Regions from separate parts of the Clostridium fungisolvens genome, predicted to be linked through region 2. Evidence: predicted binding sites of a transcription regulator. Region 2 holds the regulator's gene; each other region holds the start of a gene.
What was found. The regulator NrdR, encoded in region 2, represses ribonucleotide reductase genes. The targets are predictions, from matches to a motif close to CACNANATNTNGTG.

Region 1 (7,430 bases), 1.3 Mb from region 2:
GATAATGGTGAGGAACATATAAATAGAGGATTTAGAGTTCAGTTTAATAGTGCCATTGGACCTTATAAAGGTGGACTTCGTTTCCATCCATCAGTTAATGTCGGAATAATAAAATTCTTAGGTTTTGAACAAATCTTCAAAAACTCACTAACTGGTCTTCCAATAGGTGGCGGTAAAGGCGGTAGTGACTTTGATCCTAAAGGTAAATCGGATGGAGAAATAAAGAGATTTTGCCAAAGCTTTATGCTAGAACTTAATAGACATATTGGTGAAAATACAGACGTGCCTGCTGGTGATATTGGAGTTGGCGGTCGTGAAATCGGATATTTATATGGTATGTATAAGAAGATAAACAACGAGTTCACTGGGGTATTAACAGGAAAAGGCCTGGGCTGGGGCGGAAGCCTTGCTAGAAAAGAAGCAACTGGTTACGGTCTATGCTACTTCATGAATGAAGCTTTAAAAGCAAAAGGAAAATCCTTTAAGGATGCAACCGTAGTTATTTCAGGTTCTGGTAATGTTGCTATTTATGCTAATCAAAAGGCAACAGAGCTCGGCGCTAAAGTTGTAGCTATGAGTGATTCAAACGGATATATCTATGATGCTAATGGAATAAATCTATCTACCATTCAAAAAATAAAAGAAGTGGAAAGAAAGAGAATAAGTGAATATGTAAAATATCACCCTAATGCAACCTATACCGAAGGCTTTAGAGGAATATGGAATGTGAAATGCGATGTAGCACTTCCATGCGCAACTCAAAATGAAATTGACGAAAATTCTGCTAAGACTTTAATTGCTAATGGATGTTATGCTGTTGGAGAAGGTGCAAATATGCCTTCAACAATGGAGGCAGTTAATCTATTTATCAATAACAAAATAATCTTTGGGCCTGCAAAAGCTGCTAATGCCGGTGGTGTAGCTACTTCAGCCCTAGAAATGGCCCAAAACAGTATGAGATATTCTTGGACTTTTGAAGAAGTAGACTCTAAGCTTCAGGAAATAATGAAGGGCATCTATGAAAAATGCAGCAGCACTGCAAGTGAATATGGTTTTGAAGATAATTTAGTTATAGGAGCTAATATTGCTGGATTTATTAAAGTTGCTGAAGCTATGTATGCACAAGGGATTTAGTTTTTAGGGACTTTAGCCTAACATTCCCTTGCCTTAACAGGCTCCTTTATGAAGCTTAAGTCATAGAGGCTAAAGCATTATTTATACGCGAATATAGAGTTAAAACAACATAACAATAAATTAACCCAGGACAATAATATTTATAATTATAGTCCTGGGTTAATGCTATAGTCTAATCTCAATTTTTAATATCCGAAAATATAAAACTAAACACATTTTTATATATAGATAGACTAATTCCAAATAAAATCTAAATTAATAATTAAATCACCATTAGTAGTTAAAATGACTTCTAATATATTTCAAATTCATGGAACTGGGATATCTATTCCTCTAAACGGATAAACTGCTTCAATCCTTAGGCTCAAAATAAAGATTTCGATGGTTCTACGAATCTTTATTTTGATAAGTTTCAAATATGAAGTAGTTTATATATTCCTAAACTACTTCATATTTGAAACTATAAATGATTCAAATTCTCAATAATAATTTTTAAGTTCATGATTTTAAATAAAGAAAAATTATTCTCGTAAAATTTTTTAATATAGATTTTATTAATAATTAAACACTTCACACTCCTTAATATATAAGCATTAGTTAGACTAACAGCCACTCATTTTTTTCAATTTATTCCACTGTTAACGCTTAATTATCGAATTAAAACATTTGACACTTTCGCACTATATGTAGTATTATTTAGAAAAACATTCCACTATATATAGTGTTGTTTTTTAAGTTGAACTACTTCAATCCGAAATCTATTTTCAAAACTCCTCTGGGTTCTGAGAGGATAACTTGAAAATATAAGTTTAATTATGAAGTGGCTCATCTTTAGATGTACTAGTTCGATCTAAAATCTATTTTTAATATTCCTCTGCTTCTATGAGGAGAATTTGAAAATATAAATTTTATTACGAAGTGGTACATCTTTAAGAAGGAAGATATGCTTTTCAAGGAGGATTTTTTAATGAAGAAATTATTAACTGAAGAATTTTTAAATCAATATGCGGAGATTAATCCATTAGCTCCATTAGGAAGTTTTGTTTACTATAGAACTTATTCAAGATGGTTGCCAAAGGAAGGCAGACGCGAATCATGGCTTGAAACTGTTAAAAGAGCTGTTGAATATAACTGCAGTTTAGCTCCTGATACTTCTAAGGAAGAAGCTGAAGAATTATTCGATTTAGTATTTAACCTAAAAGGATTTCTTAGCGGACGTACCTTTTGGATAGGTGGAACTTCAGCTGTAAATGATCATGCTCTTGCAAATTTTAATTGCAGCCTTATCATATTGGATGGTTTTGATAAACTTGGCGAACTATTTTATGCATTAATGGTTGGAACAGGCGTAGGATTTAGAGTTCTTGAAGAGGATGTTAAATATCTTCCTAAAATAAGACTTGTTGAAGTTATAAATAAGGAGTATGAACCTAAAAGTAAAAATAGCAGACTAGAATCTACAGCTCTAGATTTTTCTAATGAAAATACTAAAGCAACTATACATGTAGGCGACTCTAAAGAAGGATGGGCTCAGGCTTTAAGAATGTATTTTGACATAGTTACTAGAAAAGAATATAAGCATATCTCAACAATTGAGATAGATTATGATAGCGTAAGACCTAGAGGAGAAAGATTGATACGTTTCGGAGGAACTGCCTCTGGACACGATAGCTTAAAAAATATGTTTATTAAGTTCCACAAGGTAGTTAACAATAGGATTGGAAATAATGCTGTTGAAGGTAAGATACACGCTATTGATATGCTAGATTTTGCAAATATAATTGCTGAAAATGTAGTTGTGGGCGGAGTTAGAAGATCTGCTGAAATCGGCTTAATAGATGCCAATGATTCTGAAACAATTCAAGCAAAGAATGGCTTATACACTCAAGATTCAGATGGTAATTGGGTTGTAAATGAAGATATTATACACAGAGCATTATCCAATAATACCATAATCCACTTTGAAAAACCTTCTAAAGATTTTTGGAAATGGCAGTTTCAGCAAATGAGGTTTAGTGGCGAACCAGCAAGCTATAATGGAGCAGAGGCTTTAAGACGTAATCCTAATTTTAAAGGAACTAATCCCTGTGGAGAGGTGCTACTAGACGACCGTCAAACTTGTAATTTAGTTACTACAAATATTTTGGCTCATGTAAAAGATGGAAAGCTTGATATAGATGCACTATTAAAAACTCATTCATTATTAACTAGAGCTTCCTACAGATTAACACTTGTAGAATTAGAGCTTCCAGAATGGGATTATAAATTAAAGAGAGATAGACTTCTAGGGGTAAGTATCACTGGGTATCAAGATGCTATTAATGCAGTAGGCATGAATATAGCTGATCAAGTTGATTTACTAAAGAAACTAAGATTTACTGCTAGAAAAGCTGCCGATGAATTAGCAGATTCTTTAGGCTTAAATAGATCACTGCTTGTTACAACTTTAAAACCTGAAGGTACTTTGTCACTGCTTCCTACGGTTTCTAGTGGGCTTCATTTTTCTCACTCTCCATACTATGTGAGAAGAATAAGGATAAATGCTGAAGATGCATTAGTTAAAGTATGTCAAGAATTAGGCTATCCTGTACACCCTGAAAATGGTTCTACAATGGAAAATGCCAGAACCTTAGTTATTGAGTTCCCTGTTGAGGCACCTAAGGGCAAAACAAAATATGATGTTTCAGCAATTGAGCAGCTTGAAATATATAAAATGTTTATGGACAATTACGTAGACCACAATGCAAGTATTACTGTAAGTGTAAGAGAAAATGAGTGGGATTTAGTTGAAGACTGGGTTTATGAAAACTGGAATTCAATAGTTGGTATATCCTTCTTATCCTTAGATGATAGCTACTACCCTCTTTTACCTTATGAAGCCATTACAAAAGAGGAATACGAAAATAGATTATCAAACATGAAACCTTTCGATGCTAAACTATTAATGAAATATGAGCATGGCGATGAACATGATCTAGATGATAGTGAATGTGCAGCAGGTGTGTGTCCTATAAAGTAATCAAACATATTAATAATAACTATATAGTAGAAAAGTCGCTGCAGAAACCTTCTTCAGCGACCTTTTTATAATAGGAAGAACTTACATAGGTTAACTTATAATTGTTAAATATCCCCAAGATAGTTAACCTCCCAGATACTTTTTAAAAAGTCTTTTAATATTATATTTGTCCACTGTAATATTTAATCTCAATAGCTAATATAAATTATTAAATAATAAAGGATAGGTGATTTAATGTTTCAATTTTTTGCTCTATTAGGATTTTTCTTATTTTTCTTCTCCATAATATCTTTAGTTCTATATATTTTTATGGCTTATGCTTTATACAAAATGGCAGTTCGTCAAGGACTGGAAAATCCTTGGGTGGCATGGATTCCTATAGCTCAATTGTACATTCTAGGTAAGCTAATTAAAGGTCTAAAAATCTTTGATTATGAAGTTCCAAACATTGAGATTGTACTACCAGTAGCCTCCATCATATTTGTAGTATTTCGCCATGTGCATATTTTAGGCACTTTAGTGTCGTTGGTCAACTTTATTCTTGTACTATTTGCATTAAATAAACTATACAAACTCTACAAACCAGAAAATGCTACTTTCTATACAATTTTAAGTATACTAGGATTCACAGTACCATTTATAGTATTTTCTTTAAAGGATAAAGACCCAATAGCATAAAATTTATATGATCTCATATTGTTAGCAGCTCTATGGCTGAAACTATATGTAAAGTTGAAACACTTCAATGGAAAATCTATTTTCAAAACTCCTTTTGTTTCTGAGGGGAGAGTTTGATAATACAATCATGTACACCATATAAAAAGGCGGCTGTTGCTCCAAATCAACAGCCGCCTTTCATAAATTTATATGCTAACAAGTTCTTCTTTATAAATAACTTTTCCGTCTTTATCCAACCCCACAAGATACTTTGTATTTCTTGAATTACTATCTTTATTCCAATTAAAGAGGAACATTCTGCTTTCATCTAACTGATACTTCGGTTCACTTATCTTATCTTCCCCTTCAATTAGAATAGTGGTTATTTTAGTATCGCTTACATAACCATAGACCTTCATAAACATCTCATTGTTCTTAGTGCTAGATCCACTCCAACTATAAGATACTTGCTTTGATGAATCTATAGGGTACCCTCCTACTCCATCTCCTGGATACCATTTAATTAGTTCCTTTCTAACTGTATCTGCCGAAAACCAATCCTTATATCTACCTAAATATATTTTTTGTTTGCCTAAGTCTATCTCTTTTATTATCTTTGAAGGTCCATAGTGATACGTTCTCTCCGACAGTTCATGAGCTTTTAATGGAGAAAAGCTACCATATGATAGAAATGAATATTTGTAGCATATGAATAGAAGTACTGTTGCTATACTCCATTCAATAATTACACTTATGCTTATCTTATTTATTTTCATTGATATTCTTCTCCTTATCAAGTGAAATGGTCATTTCAGCCTTTCTATCATACCAGTCTAGTTTGAGAATTAAATATTTTGCATCTTCATCAATTCTTTCAACTTCCATAAGTTCATCCTGTCCCCATATCTTACCTTTGTTTTCTCCACCCCTATACTGATATTTTTTCCCTTTATCATCAAATATATTAATTACATTAGTCGTAGAAAAAGACCAACCTGGTTCGGAAGTTCTATATATAGATCTAATATAAGTTTTATCATCAGTGTTAATAATTCTTTTAATTGATACAGTATCATTGTCTATCTTCATATCTTTGTTAACTTCAATTACCTGTGCTTTTTTCTGGTTCACCAGCTCTTTTAACTCTTTATCATAGTATTTGCTCTCAGGCAAATTAGTAAATATACCTATGATAATTATAATGAGACAAATTATTGTTATTGGATTTTTCAATAGTTTAATTTTTCTCCCCCCAAACCTCTATTAAAATAATTATATTAATATTATCTTTATCCTTTTCTAATCCTCAAATCACACTAATTAAAGGCTTATTCACTCTTAAATTGAACTCTCACATGTTATTATAAGATAGTTTTAAAATAGATGGTTCATCAACAATCGGTATATTAAAGTTCTAAATTCATCACTCTATTTTAGTACTTTAAATCTTAGAAATCATTTTGTTGATAAAATCATCGTTTACTATTATTAAATTACAATATATCCATATATTAGTATAATATCACATTTAGAATATAACTAGATTAATAGCATGTATTTTTATAAGAATTCTCTTAATTTTGAGTTAATTATTTTCAATTTAAAGGTGGATATAATAGCAGTTGTCATTACTGCACAAAGGGGGATACCTTCTATTTTGTGAATAACCATTTTAATAACAAAAGATTTTTAGTAATCTCAAAGAGATTCTTATGACATTTAAAACAATATAAGGAACTGTATTAAGAAAATGTTGTTATTCTTTCAAAGGATACTTGTCCACATTTTACATTATTAATTTAACTTTTTATCATTAAATCAAACCACTATGCCATATGTACAAGCTATCATTTTTATCACCAACATTTATTTAATACATAACTATAGGTATTTAAAATATCATTCATTACATCCGTTTCTTATCCAAGAAAAGCTGTTTACTGATATGAAATTTGCTTTAAGACGCAGGAAAAGGTATAGCAGAAACTCTGCTATACCTTTTATTTTCTTGAATTCTATAGTTTAATTTGAAATCCTATAACTTGTGGCTATACAGTGGGGATTTTTTCTACAATTAAAATTTGCTCTTCCAAGTCATAATAGCTACAAGTCATTTGGTCTAAGTCTGAAACCCACTTATATATACCAGCCACTACAATCTTATAGTTTTAGTCGCCACGTTCTCACAAAATGTAACATCATGCTCAACAAACAAGATTGTTGGTTCATATTCCATCAAGAGTTCTTCTATCTGCATACGTGAAATAACATCAATAAAGTTTAGTGGTTCATCCCAAATATAAAGGTGCGCTCTATCGCATAGGCTTTTAGCTATTAACACCTTTTTCTTCTGCCCTCCACTAAAGTCTTCCATGTTCTTTTCAAACTGTTCTCTTGAAAAATCAAGCTTTCTAAGCATTGCTTTGAATAAGCTTTCATCTATAGAATTTTTCTCTGCATAAGCAGTAAGATTCCCCTGAAGTGATGAGGTATCTTGAGAAACATAGGAAATTATCAGTTTATTATTCTTTCTCACAATACCTTCATGAGGGATATTTTCTCCATTTATCAATTTCAAGATACTTGATTTTCCACTGCCATTCTTTCCTTGAATTGCAAC
Region 2 (7,430 bases):
TTTTGTTATGGTCCATCCTGCTTTGTGGTTTTATTTTTGCATTTTCATTGATGAATAATCCATATGATTTGTTTTCGGCATTTACTCTTAAAAATATCTATTTAAAGTATATGCTACTAGCATTAATGATTATTTATGTTTTTGCTTATAGAACCATAATTTTTATAAGAGATAGAAAATCTTTAACAGATTTCTTTTATGAAATTGAATTCTCAGATAATTCTAAGAACTTCAGAGTTAAAGCATTTTTAGATTCGGGAAATGAGTTAACTGAACCAGCTACAACCTTGCCAGTGATATTAATAAATAAAAATTATTTGGAAGGATTTAGTAGAGAAGGTAAGGGAGCTTTAATTGTACCATACAAAGTAATAAATGGTGGAAAAGGTAGTTTGGAAGGGTTTAGAATGAATCAAATAAAATTATATAAAGATGATAAATTGATATCCACTAAAGATGCAGTCATATGTTTATGCAAGGACCAGTTCAGCCCATATGATGATTATGGTGCACTATTATCTAGAGGAGTATTATAGAGGGGTGTTATTTACATGATAAGTATTAGCGTTTTAATCAACAGAATATTAACAAAAATGAAGTTGTTTGCAAAAAATATATATTACGTTGGAGGTAATGACGCACTTCCGCCACCTTTAACAAAAGAAGAAGAAGAGAACCTAGTTCTTAAGCTTATAGGTGGTGATGATACAATAAGGAGTATACTCATTGAGAGAAATCTTAGATTGGTAGTATATATTGCAAGGAAGTTTGAGAATACTGGAGTAGGTGTAGAAGACTTAATTTCTGTGGGGACAATAGGTTTAATTAAAGCTGTTAATACCTTTAATCCAGAAAAAAAGATAAAGCTAGCTACATATGCATCTAGATGCATTGAAAATGAAATACTTATGTATTTGAGACGAAACAGTAAAGTGAAAGCAGAAATATCCTTCTATGAACCATTAAATATTGATTGGGACGGAAATGAACTTCTGCTGTCAGATATTTTAGGAACTGATAACGACATAGTTTATAATTTGATTGAAGATGAAGTAGATAAGCAATTGCTGTTCATGGCAATGAAGAATTTGAGTGAGAGAGAGAAGGAAATAGTAAAATTAAGATTTGGTTTATATGGTGCAAGAGAAAAAACTCAAAAAGAGGTAGCTGATATGCTTGGAATATCGCAGTCTTATATTTCAAGATTAGAAAAGAAAATAATTAAAAGATTGAAAAAAGAAATTAATAGAATGGTTTAAGTAGAAAAATGAAATTGTCAAGTACTTTATAAATAATTATAAATTTTTAAAATCGTATAAAAATGGCTCCCATAGGAAATAATTTTTAATGCAGTAGTATCTATTACTTATAAGGGGTTGATTACACATGATAATCAATAAAGTAGAAATATGCGGAGTCAATACCTCTAAACTTCCTGTTTTGAGGGAAAAAGAAATGAAAGCATTACTTCTTCAAATGAAGGATGGAAAGCAGGGAGCTAGAGAAATATTTATTAATGGTAATTTAAGATTGGTGTTAAGCGTTATTCAAAGATTTAATAATAGAGGCGAAAATGTAGATGATCTATTTCAAGTAGGTTGTATTGGTTTAATGAAGGCTATAGATAACTTTGATTTATCTCAGAATGTTAAATTCTCTACTTATGCAGTTCCAATGATAATAGGAGAAATAAGACGTTATCTAAGAGATAACAATGCCATAAGGGTAAGCAGGTCATTAAGAGATATTGCATATAGAGCTTTACTTGTTAGAGATAAATTAGTAAATGATAATAATAAAGAACCTACTATTTCACAGATAGCTAAAGAATTAAAAATACCAAGGGAAGAAGTTGTCTTTGCGTTAGATGCAATACAAGACCCAGTATCGTTATTTGAACCAATCTACCATGATGGAGGAGATGCAATCTACGTGATGGATCAAATATCGGATAGTAAGAATCAAGATGATAATTGGCTTGAAAATATTTCTATAAAAGAAGCTATGAAAAAATTAAATGATAGAGAAAAACTTATACTTACTCTTAGATTCTTTAATGGTAGAACACAGATGGAGGTAGCTGACGAAATTGGTATATCACAAGCTCAGGTATCAAGGCTGGAGAAGACTGCATTAAAGCATATGAGAAAGTATGTTTAGAGCTCATTTGAGCTCTATTTTTTACTGTAAATGAAAGCACGAAATTTTAAAATAGTGTGACTTTGATATTTAATTATTTTTAGAAGAAAAAGGATATCATTTTATACCATTTTCTATCATATATTTTTATATGGAGGGATGTTAGATGGAATTGAGTATGCATTCATTAAATAATCTAAGAGTCATGGAGGTAGTCGATATAAACCTAGGTGCAAAACTTGGCTATATTAGAGATTTAAAGATTGATTGTGATGAAAGTAAAATAGTATCGATATTGATACCTGTCCAGAAAAGTAACTGGTTCGGAAAAATGGACATGCTTGAAATACCTTGGGAAGATGTAGTAAAAATTGGTGTAGATGTTATATTGGTTAATAGTAAGGAAAAAACTGTATCAGATATGTAGCAAAAATAGTAATAAGTGTGTATAATAAATATATTATAGATAATCACTTATATGCTAATGAAGGATTTTGGAGTTAGCTTTAGGTTAGCTTATTCAATAAAATTAAGTTAAGGAAGTTGCATTAATGAAAGGGCGTGAATAGCTTGAGATGTCCATACTGCTCATACGAAGAAAGTAAGGTTGTTGATTCCAGGTCGACTGAGGATTATACAGCCATAAGACGAAGAAGAGAGTGCTTAAAATGTGGTAAGAGATACACTACTTATGAGAAGGTTGAAGACATACCAACTTTGGTTATAAAGAAAGATTCTACTAGAGAGAATTTTAATAAAGAGAAATTAATCAATGGGTTAATAAAAGCATGTCAAAAAAGACCAGTTTCTAGAAGACAAATAGAGGATATTGCTGATGATATTGAAAAGACTATAAGTAATAAGATGCTTACAGAAGTTAGCACTGATTACATAGGTGAAATGGTAATGGATAGATTAAAGAATATTGATGAAGTATCTTACGTAAGGTTTGCATCAGTGTATAGACAATTTAAAGACATAAATACTTTTATGGAAGAAATTAAAAATTTGATGGGATTATCAGAAGAACTACATAAAAAGTAGTTCTTTTATTTCTGTTTAGGAGAGTATAACATTACCTAGGAAATAAGATTAGTTGTTAAATCTTAGTTAAAGATAGTTAAAATAAATTTGCTTTTATTTGCTTTATGTAATGATAATGTTAAAATTATAAGTGAAAAGAGTGAGAAAATTTATTAATTTACCTAAAATGTAAAGGAAGTTAATTTATGAAAGAAAAAATGTTAAATGATTTTCAGATTTTAACCTATGAAGATCCACTAGTTGAATTAGGGGTCACAACGGCTTTAAATGATGCAAATTTTAAGTTTGATACTGAAGAAGGAAAGAATAATTTAATAAAACTTAAAGATGATTTGCAAGTTAAGAAAATTTGTTATTTAAAGCAAATCCACAGTGATAAGATCATCATAGCGAATGATGATGTTGTGTTAGATGGTCAAGTTGAAGGGGATTCACTTATTACTTCTAGTGTAGACACTATTATTGGTGTATTTACAGCGGATTGTGTTCCTGTTTTAATATGGGACAGCAATAAAAAGGTGATTGCAGCAGTACATAGTGGGTGGAAGGGTACTTTTGACAGTATTGTAAAAAAGACAATAGAAGTTATGATTAAAGATTTTAATTGTGAAAGCAGTTCTATTAAAGTTTTTATAGGACCACATATAAGGCAGTGCTGTTATGAAGTAAGTGAAGAGCTTATAGATAAGTTTAAGAAAAACAACCTGTATAAAGAAGAAGATATCAATAATGGAAGGTTTTTAAATCTTGAAAAATGTATTGAGGTGCAACTAAAGTATTTAGGTATAAATGAAGATAATATAATTAAGAGTGGTTCTTGTACTTTATGTGAAAAAAATATAAAGCTACATTCTTACAGAAAAGATGGGGAGCATTCAGGAAGAATGTTTACTTACATCTATTTTAAATAATGGAGGAACATTATGGCTGATGAAAAAATTCTTATAGTAGACGATGAAGAACATATCGTTGAACTTATGAAATTTAATTTAGAAAATGCAGGATTCAAAATAATAACAGCGTACAATGGAATTGATGCTATAAAGCTTGCTAAATCAGAGCATCCTCGTTTAGTATTGTTAGATCTTATGTTACCAGGGCTAGATGGATTTGATGTTTGCAAAGAAATAAGAAAGGATTCCTTGACTGCTAATATTCCAATCATCATGACTACTGCAAAAGGTGAAGAGCTTGATAAGATTTTGGGACTTGAGTTAGGAGCAGATGATTATATTACAAAGCCTTTCTCCATAAGAGAACTTGTGGCAAGAGTAAAGGCTGTACTTAGAAGAACTGTAAGTACTCCATCCTTTGAAAAGTCCTTGAATATTGGAAATCTTACAATTGATTTCTTAAAGCATGATGTGCTTAGGAATGGTGAAAAAGTAGAGTTAACATTAAAAGAATTTGAACTTTTAGAGACCTTGGTTCAAAATAGAGGAAAGGTTCTTACTAGAGATATGCTTTTAGACAAGATTTGGGGATACGAGTATATTGGAGAAACAAGAACTGTAGATGTTCATATAAGACATCTAAGGAAAAAAATTGAGGATGATGATAAAAATCCTAGATTCATAGAAACAATAAGAGGAATTGGATATAGATTTTCAAGCGGAGAATAATTTATGAAGAAAAAAATAATGTTTTCGGTAATTATTACAATAATATTTTCATTAGTTGTAGTAACGTCTTCTTTTATTGCAATATCTAATTATCAGTATCTAGAGAACTCTAAAGCAAACTTGAAGCATTATAATGATTTACTTGCAACTTTAATACTTGCAAATGAGCCTGACAAGATAGCTAAATTAAATCAAGTAAAAGCTCTTGACAGGGAGATAAGATTTACGTATATAAGCAAAACAGGAGTTGTAGAATTTGATACAGATAAGCGTCTGGAGGATCTTGATAACCATCTTACAAGGGTTGAGATAGCTCAAGCTATAAAAAGTGGTGAAGGATCAAGTGTACGATATAGCAAAAGCTTAAATAAAAATTTAGTATATTATGCAACTAAACTACAAGATGGCAGCATTGTGAGAACTTCAATACCCTTAGATAATGTAAAAATATTTCAAGACACTAACATTAAATACTATTTGATAACTTTGGTATTCGTATTAGTTTTATCTGTAGTTCTTTCTCTAAAGCTAACTAGATTTATAGTTGATCCCGTGAAAGAATTGGAGATTATTACAGCAAGAATAGCAAGAGGAGAATTAGATGGTAGAGTTAGAGTTAGTTCTGTTGATGAACTTGGAAGTCTAGGAATGACCTTTAATGAAATGGCAGATAAGCTTGAAGTAACTATGGATGAATTAATTGACAAACAAAATAGACTAGAAGCGATTTTAAAAAGTATGGATAGTGGAGTTATTGCAGTTGATAGAAGTCATAAGGTAATAATGATAAATCCTTATGCTGAAAAGATATTCGGCATAGACAAAGATATAATCGGAGAAACTCTTATGGATCATATAAGGGATTTTGAATTGGATAATGTTTTTGAGACTTCTGATGCATATAAAGAGATAAAAATAATCTGGCCAGAAGAAAGAGAATTAAGGATAAGAACTGCAGAAATTATCAATGGTAGAGAGCACATTGGTACTGTTGCAGTTGTTCAGGATATAACTGATATAAAGAAGCTTGAAAATATGAGATCGCAATTTGTTGCTAATGTGTCTCATGAACTTAAAACTCCACTTACATCTATAAAAGGATTCGCTGAAACTTTAAAATATGTAGATGATGAAGAAAATAGACAAAAGTTTTTAAATATAATAAATGAAGAAGCAGAGAGATTAACAAGGCTTATAAATGACATATTATCCTTATCCAATATAGAACAAAATATAGAATGTACAAGAATGAACTTTAGTGGAGATAGAATAATAGAAGATGTTTATACCTTAATGAAAATTGAAGCTGAAAAGAAGAAGATAAAACTGTCTGCGGATTTGAATAATACACTTTCATTAGTGGGGGACCCAGATAAGTTTAAACAGATGATGATAAACCTTATTGATAATGCTGTGAAGTATTCTGAAGAAGGTGACTCGGTTTTAATAACTTCAAATAATAAAAATGGTATTATAACTTATACTGTAGAAGACACAGGAATTGGTATACCTAAGAAGGACGTGGCAAGAGTATTTGAAAGATTCTATAGAGTTGATAAAGCAAGGTCAAGAGCTAAAGGTGGAACTGGCTTAGGACTTGCGATAGTTAAACATATAGTTAAAACCTTTAATGGAAATATTGATGTTCAGAGTCAACTTGGAGTAGGGACTAAATTCATCATAAAGATCAAGGGTGTAAAAGAATAAAGAAAAATCATAGAGACTAAAGGATTATGAGATAATCATAATTCTTTGGTCTTTTTTTACTGTATAGGAAATTATAAAATTTTCAAGTTAGATAAACCTAGATATTTCAATGCTTTTAGAAGCTCTTTATGGCTACACAGTAAAAAATAAAACTTATTAGCCTGCCAAATTTACCTATAGTTAACAGAGGTTCACCTAGGCTTAATATTGGTTAATCTTCGCTTAATAATTTTTATGTAAAATATACATTGGAAACGAAATTTTCAACAATAAGAGAAGATAAGCATTATAAAAATGCCTGAAGGGGAGTTATTTGGATGAAAAAAAGGAAGATATCAATAAAAATTGTAACAACAATTAGTCTTTTCCTTATAGTGTTTACGGTTATTACAAACTATTCTATTTATGCTGTTGCAAATAATAAGATAATGAACTCAAACTATAACAACATGAATATTATAACCAGCGAAATAGGGAACAGTTTTAAATCCTCGATAGCATATCAAATAGAAAACTTGAAAAGTATAGGTAAGGAAAATGTTTTAGCAGAATACTATGAAAGCAATCTAAGCGAAGAAAAACAAAAAAGTCTGAATGAAAGACTAAAAAAGGTTTCTACAAGTTATGATGAAGCAATTTTTGTGACTGATAAAAAAGGTGTAATTAAAGCAAGTTCTAATGATCAATATATGAGCTTAGATCTTTCATCAAAAGAATATTTTAAAGCTACGCAAGCAGGAAAAGAAGCAGTTGGATCTGTGGAAAGCTCAATTATAACTGGCAAGTTTATAGTGTACTTCTTAGTTCCAGTAGAAGATCAGAACGGAACAATAGTTGGGGCAGTAGGAAAGGTTCTTGATAGCAGTTATTTCTCTGAAAGATTTAATTCTTTTAAATTTCTTAATACTGGATTTGTTT
Region 3 (7,430 bases), 3.0 Mb from region 2:
CTAAACTTTCATGAATTATACCCGAAAGTCTTATCATATTATCTTCCATTGTTAAATCAACACCTCAACTTTTTTGAGCATTATAGCTCTCCATTCCACTCTTTGTAAAATTCATCTAAAAACAGTTGCATAAACTTATGTCTTTCATCTGCCAACATTTTTCCACGTTCTGTATTCATCATATCTTTCAGCAAAAGAAGTTTTTCATAAAAATGATTTATGGTATTACTCTCACTGTTCTTATAAGCCTCAAAGCTATCGTGCATTTCATATGTCACATTTGGGTTGTACATCTCTCTACCTTTAAATCCACCATAAGCAAAAGCTCTTCCTATTCCTATAGCGCCTATTGCATCTAATCTATCTGCATCTTGAACTATCATTCCTTCTATGGAATTCATATGTCCAACAACTTTTGCTCCTTTAAAAGTTACATTATCTATAATATAACATACTCTATCTATAGTCTCCGACTCAACATTTAACCCTTCAAGCCATAACTTCGCAACCCTACTGCCTGCCTTCTCATCTCCATCATTAAACTTCCAATCTGCAATATCATGTAATAATGCAGCTAATTCAACAATGTCTTTATCGCATTTTTCAAAAGCTGCTATATTTTTAGCATTCTGCCAAACTCTATATATATGCCACCAATCATGGCCACTTCCCTCACCACTGAACTTTTTTTCTAGCATTTCTGCAGTTTTTTGTATTATTTCCGTCATTATTTACCTCCATTTTAATTAGTGAATCTAGTATATTCTAAAAACTTTTGTGATTGAACTTGATAATACATAAATAATGATCATCTACTATTACTACATACTAAATTATAATACATATTGCCAATTAAATCATATGCTAGCATCTAAATAATTTTTTTGTAAATCTATGTTTTCCGATTTATTTAGATTATAATTTCGTAAAGAATAAAAACTCGCTTAAGCGAGTTTTTACATATATGCCTTTCCAAATTCACATGAGGAAAATGTGACATTCAATATATTCTTCTTTTTACAAATTAGCTACTTATCCAATACTATTTATCATTCTTAAATCCTTGTTGAGCCATAGTATCCTTAACCTTAGGATAATAAACAGTTTGATATAGAGAAGAGGTTAAATCACTCCAATTACCTTCCTGCTCCCTTCCTATTTCCTTAAGATATTTTTCCATGTATTCATCATACTCATCTATCTTAGTTTTTAATGCTTCTTTATGGTATCTATCTTCATGCTTAAATGTCTCGAATGGCAATCTAGGTTTTTGCTTAGATTGATTTTCTGCATAACCTAGAACCAATCCACATACTGGGTAAGTAAACTCAGGTAGCTCCAAAAGCTCTATAACCTCTTCTGGATTTCTTCTTATACCGCCAATAGGAACTACTGATAGCCCTAATGATTCTGCCGCTATTATAGCTGCTCCCATAGCTATACCAGCATCAAATACACCTGCTGCAGTACCTTCAACACTTTCGTGGATAATTTGCTTTCTCCCATACTTCTCAGCACCTATATTAGTTTTATAAAAGTCCATTACAAATATTAAAAATACTGGTGCTTTATCTACATATACTTGATTACCAGTCACTTCAGAAAGTTTCCTTTTCTTTTCCTTATCTCTAACTACTATAATTGATGTTTGTTGACCATTGATTGAATTTGGCATAGCCTGAGCAGCCTTAAGAACTTCATCAACTAAGTCTTCTGATATATCCTTATCCAAGTACTGTCTTATTGATCTATGTTGTTTTATTAAATTTATAGTTTCATTCATTTTTACACCTCTATTGATAATTGTTATTTACTAGTATTATATATCAATTAAATTAAATTGTAAACAATCTATTGTACTATTATGATTCCACAAATTAAAATGTTTATGTAAGCTAATATTTTTAATTTACTTCCAACTAAATATAGGTTCTTCAGCAAAATAAAATCCAAGCATACACTAAGTATATGCCTGGATCTTGTATTAATTAACACCTATAAATATCTGTTTTTTATAGCCAAACTACTATTTTTCTATGAAGTAATTATGCTTATGATTTTCAGTGTGAGTCACCCTGTCTTCTCTTTCTTCATACTTCCCTGGACCAAATCGTTCATCAAGACTTAAGTATCCTGTAACCCTTGAAACACCTTGTATATCATGACTTCCACAACATGTGCACTTTGATTCACCATTATTTAGATAAGTTCCACAGTTCTTACAATATCTTATGTGGAAGTTTATACCTAAGTAACTAATATTGGTATTCTTATATGCATAGTTAAGTATATTCATTATAGCTTCTCCATCTGGAGTTCCATCTACTTCAAGATATGATATATGTCCACCATTACAAATCTTATGGTAAGGTGCTTCTATCTTTATCTTGTCTATTATAGATATTGGATATCCTACTGGCACATGATAACTGTTAGTGTAATACTCCTTATCAGTAACACCTTTAACTATTCCAAATATCTTTTGATCTTGCTTTATGAACTTTCCGCTTAATCCTTCTGCTGGAGTAGCGTAGCAGCTCCAATTAAGATGAGTCTCTTCTTTAAGTCTATCAGTATATTCTCTGATATATGATACTATCTTAATACCTAGTTCTTTTGTAGCTTCATCTTCGCCATGATGCTTTCCAACTAAGGCAATTAAAGTTTCAGCAAGTCCTATGAACCCTAAAACCCAAGTTCCTTGTTTTAAAATAGGTTCAATGTTATCATCTGGGCTTAAGCCCTCTGATCCTTTCATAAGCCCTTGACCTGCTACAAATGGAAGATCTTTCACTCTTAAGTTCTTAAGAACTGAGTATCTATGCATTAGAGATTCCTTAGCAAGTTCCATTCTACTTTGAAGTATTTCAAAGAACTTATCAACATTTCCTTTTGCTTGTAGTCCTATTCTTGGTAGATTTATTGTTGTAGGTGCAATATTACCTCTTCCCTTACAACCATGATCACCATTTATATTATTCATAAGATATGTTCTACATCCCATTGTTGCAGGCATATATCCCTTATCGTAATACTCTTTATTAAAATCTGCATCTATATTCATAAATGTAGGATTCATTCTTTTAGCAGCTACTCTACATGCTAATTCAAAAAGATAGAAATAAGGATCTTCTTTTTCCCTATTCACCCCTTCTTTAACTCTAAAAATTATGTTAGGGAATATAGGTTGCTCTCCTTTTCCTAGCCCTTTCTCATATTCAAGTAAGAATATCTCACATACAAGCGCAGCATCTTGATTATAAGGAATTCCTAAATTTATAGATGAGAACGGCACTTGAGAACCTGCACGAGAATGCATTGTGTTTAAGTTGTATACAACACCTTGCATTGCTTGATGAACTCTTTCTCTAAGCTTAGAATCTACAAGCTTTTCAAGTTTCTCTCCCTCTATTCCATATTCCATAAGCTCTTCTTTTATCTCTTGCCTAGTTGGTTCAACAAATATTGACATGTCATTATCAAAATCAGGATGTGATTGTCCTCCAAACATATCATTTTGAGTTGATTGAAGCAATATGCAAGAAAGTTCTGCTGCTGTCTCTATTCTTCTTGGATTATTAATTGTTCCATATCCAGTGTTAAAACCATTTTCTAATATTTCTTTAGTTGGTATATGTAAGCAGTTTGTAGTTAAATTATAGCTGTCTAAATCATGATAATAAACATCCCCATTTTCATGAGCTTTTGCCAAATGCTTAGGCATTGAGGCAAGATTATGCCACTTATTAGATTCTGAAGCTATTCTAAGTAGCTTTGATGAGAAATTGTTTCCTACATTCGCATTATCTCTATCAGTTTCAATTCCAATTTTCCCTATTGCTCTCATTAAGTCTGATTTTATTTCTCTAACTTTAGTTCTTTCGTTTCTGTAAGTTGAATATGCTTGTGCTATATTCTTAAACCCATTATCACTTAAAGCCTTTTCAACTAAGTTTTGAATTTCTTCTACAGTAACATCTAATTTTCCAGACATTTCGATATAATTGATTACCTTTTGTATAGTATCAATTACTTGACTCTCTTTTAAACTCTGACCAATTTCTTCTGCTGCTCCCTTAATAGCTTTCCCTATCTTCTGAGCATTGAAGCTAACCCTTCTTCCATCGCGCTTCACAACATCTAGCACATCGACGACCCCCATTACACTATATCTTGTACTGACTTATTATACTTCACTAGAAATTTAAAGGCAATTCTAAATTAAACTTTATCTTAATAATAGCAAAGTATACGTCATTATATCTCCTATTTTTAAACTTTTTTACAGTATTTCTAATGTTGACATTAGGAATATTTAAGAAAATACTGGCAAATTAATATTACTATTTTTGATTTTCGTCTAAATTTTAATAATATTAATAGGTTGTCGCATATATATTTAAATATAATGTACAAGCTTATACGCTAAACGCATTAAATTAAGGAGGTGAATTCATGAAAAAAATCACTTTTATTATCCCCTTGTTATTATGTATTTCAATAGTTGGTTGCAGTTACACTGATACTAAATCTAGCTCTACTAAACCTTTTAAAAGAGAATCTCCCCCTGTGATTGACATTTCAAGCAATGATACTGTTACAAATGATTGTTTCTATACTGGTGAAAATTTGACTGAAACAGAGAAATCTAATATTCCTTTTATGGCCATAATAGAGAATTCAAAAGATGCAAGACCACAGAGCGGTTTAAGTGAAGCAGATATTGTATTTGAGACTATGGCTGAAGGTGGAATACCAAGATTTATAGCATTGTTTCACAAGAACACACCTAAACAGATTGGCCCTATAAGAAGTGTTCGACCTTACTTCTTATCTATTGCTGAGGAATATAACTTACCGTTTGCCCATTGTGGGGGAAGTGCTGAAGCCCTATCAACCATAAAAGCAGACTCTTCTATAAAAAGCATAAATGAGATAGCCAATGGGGCATATTTTTATAGAGATGCTTCTAGAAAAGCTCCTCATAATCTATATACTTCTGCTGATAAGATACGTAAGTATATAACTTCCAACAATATAAAAATAGATATAACATCAAATCTTTCTTTTGACAATTCCTTTTGGAAAAATGAAGACTTAGCTAATGCAACCGTAGTAAATTTAAAACTGAATAATTTTTACACAACTAATTATAAGTTTGTTAATGGTAAATATGAGAAGTATATGGACGGTGTCAAATCTATCGATAAAAACAATAATATACCTCTTTCTTTTACCAATATAGTCGTACAACAAACCCCTATAAAGATTCAATCTGATAATTTACATTTAGATATAGCTATGATTGGAAAGGGATCTGGGTACTTATTCTCTAATGGTAAAGTTGAAAAAATCCTATGGTCCAGAACTACTTCTAATACCCAAACTGAACTGACCACTGCAGATGGCAATAAAGTTTACCTAGCAAAAGGTAACACAATATGGCATATAATCGATAACTCAGTCACTCCAACCTATAATTAAAGAAGTCGCTGAAGCAACCTTCTTCAGTGAGTTTTTTAATGCATCTGCATTTCCAAATATACATTAAGTAAATCTAGTACTTTACTATACACTAAAAAAGTTGACGGATTACATTTCCGTCAACTTTTTTATTATATAGATATATAAGTTCCAAATAAGATGATTATACGAATGTTTATTTGGATAAATTCTAATATAAAGTAGTTTATCTATAGATATACCAGTTGGATTCGAAATTTATAAAAGTGCTTAGGTACATTCACTCTTACACTTCTTCTCTCTTTTGTCTTTATACATATTTTTATCTGCTATAGAAAGAATTGCATCTATACTTAGATTATTTATTCCATCTATCTGAACTAATCCATAACTAAAATCTATGCGATTCTTCGCAGTACAATTTCTTAGTAAATAATCTTTCATACTCATAATTTTCTCAACAGCCTGTTTCTGAGTGCTATTTCTAAAAAGTATTACAAATTCATCCCCTGACATCCTAGCATAGAGGTCATTGTTATTCAAGTTGATCCTCAAAGCATCTGACATTATTATAAGCGCCTTGTCCCCTTCACTATGACCATAATTATCATTTATAAATTTAAAATCATCTAAATCTATAAGAGCAACCTGTGATATATGTTTTTTTCTTTGCATATCTAGAATTTCTCTACTAAAATAGTCTTTGAAACTCCTCCTATTGTAAAGATTGGTAAGTTCATCATGTGTTGCTATATACCTGAGCTGCTCTTGAGACAGGAAATTTTTAAGCGCAAGCTCAAGCTCATGATTTATATACTTCATTTTGTCTATATCAGCTTTATTAAATAATGCATCAGGTACAGTACTATCTAAATTTACTATAGCTACAACTTCATTATCTATATAAATTGGTGAAAATAAAACACTTTTGATATTAGTTCCTTTCTCTAATAACTGGATCTCACTCGAAATACTGTCATTAAATATGTCTTCTTTGTCATTGAATGGCATCTTAAGAATACAAATATCTGCTAGTCTATTATACTTATAAAGATACACATCTTCTCTTTTTATCTTCATGTTTAATAGATCTTTGGGATATCCTTTGATTGCTCTATAGTGAAAATAATCGTCTTCTTCTAATACTAGAACACTACCTCTATTAGCTTTACTAATTATAGACATCGCTGAGTCCAGCATAATTTCATACACTAAGCTTCGACTATCAGTAGTGCTTATCTTTTTACCCATACTATATATTTCTTTCTTTATTATTTCTATCTGCATAATATTATTTTTCAACTTAATATTTTTTATAATAAAAAATATTATAAAAAATAATTGAAAAGCCAATACTATATATATCAGAAAATCTTTTTTCAAAATCTTCACCCCAAAAAATAAAAATAAACTTAATATTGACACCTTAAAATTACAATTACCTTTACGTACAACCTGCTCTTATATTATAATTAATTTTTTAATTTTTTTAAATATATGATTGAATAATTTAATACTTATTCAACGCAATATATGTATAATATTCAAATGATCAAATTTTTTTCTTCAACTATATCAGTATTGATATAGTTATCACTTGTGATATAATTTAATCATAATAGATCTGAGGAGGAATATACCTTGCAAAAAATAGCTTTAATTACTGATAGTGGCTGTGATTTAGACACTGAAATTTTAAATAAATATAATATGTTTTTCTTACCTTTAAGAATTATATATAAAGATAATGATTATTTAGACAGGCTAGAGATAAGCCCAGAAGAGTTATACCTATCTCTTGAAAAAGAAATACCAAAAACATCACTTCCTGATGGACAATTTATAGAAAATACCTTGAACCAAATTGAAGCTCAAGGATATACACATGCTATATCTATAAGTATATCGTCCGGACTTTCTGGCACTGCAAATAGTTTAAGAATAATAGCTGAGAATCATCCAAATCT

Region 1: a site for NrdR is predicted at 1,845-1,858, ahead of nrdJ (ribonucleoside-triphosphate reductase, adenosylcobalamin-dependent). Genes of this name have one in related genera too.
Region 3: a site for NrdR is predicted at 4,165-4,178, ahead of bsdtw1_RS20380 (anaerobic ribonucleoside triphosphate reductase). Genes of this name have one in related genera too.

What each region holds. Positions count from the first base shown of each region.
Region 1 is NZ_BLZR01000001.1:2,954,000-2,961,429, forward strand. It holds gene gdhA (NADP-specific glutamate dehydrogenase) at 1-1,134, shown strand, start outside; gene nrdJ (ribonucleoside-triphosphate reductase, adenosylcobalamin-dependent) at 2,102-4,153, shown strand; gene bsdtw1_RS12960 (hypothetical protein) at 4,388-4,831, shown strand; gene bsdtw1_RS12965 (hypothetical protein) at 5,017-5,586, opposite strand; gene bsdtw1_RS12970 (DUF5643 domain-containing protein) at 5,573-6,043, opposite strand; gene bsdtw1_RS23740 (DUF1398 family protein) at 6,859-6,963, opposite strand; gene bsdtw1_RS12980 (Lsa family ABC-F type ribosomal protection protein) at 6,963-7,430, opposite strand, start outside.
Region 2 is NZ_BLZR01000001.1:1,619,739-1,627,168, forward strand. It holds gene bsdtw1_RS06645 (sigma-E processing peptidase SpoIIGA) at 1-536, shown strand, start outside; gene sigE (RNA polymerase sporulation sigma factor SigE) at 552-1,259, shown strand; gene sigG (RNA polymerase sporulation sigma factor SigG) at 1,387-2,160, shown strand; gene bsdtw1_RS06660 (YlmC/YmxH family sporulation protein) at 2,306-2,566, shown strand; gene nrdR (transcriptional regulator NrdR) at 2,710-3,183, shown strand; gene pgeF (peptidoglycan editing factor PgeF) at 3,369-4,094, shown strand; gene bsdtw1_RS06675 (winged helix-turn-helix domain-containing protein) at 4,107-4,805, shown strand; gene pnpS (two-component system histidine kinase PnpS) at 4,809-6,512, shown strand; gene bsdtw1_RS06685 (methyl-accepting chemotaxis protein) at 6,830-7,430, shown strand, end outside.
Region 3 is NZ_BLZR01000001.1:4,588,436-4,595,865, forward strand. It holds gene nrdG (anaerobic ribonucleoside-triphosphate reductase activating protein) at 1-49, opposite strand, end outside; gene bsdtw1_RS20370 (HD domain-containing protein) at 81-728, opposite strand; gene bsdtw1_RS20375 (NADPH-dependent oxidoreductase) at 1,043-1,783, opposite strand; gene bsdtw1_RS20380 (anaerobic ribonucleoside triphosphate reductase) at 2,027-4,147, opposite strand; gene bsdtw1_RS20385 (DUF3048 domain-containing protein) at 4,456-5,484, shown strand; gene bsdtw1_RS20390 (sensor domain-containing diguanylate cyclase) at 5,734-6,846, opposite strand; gene bsdtw1_RS20395 (DegV family protein) at 7,105-7,430, shown strand, end outside.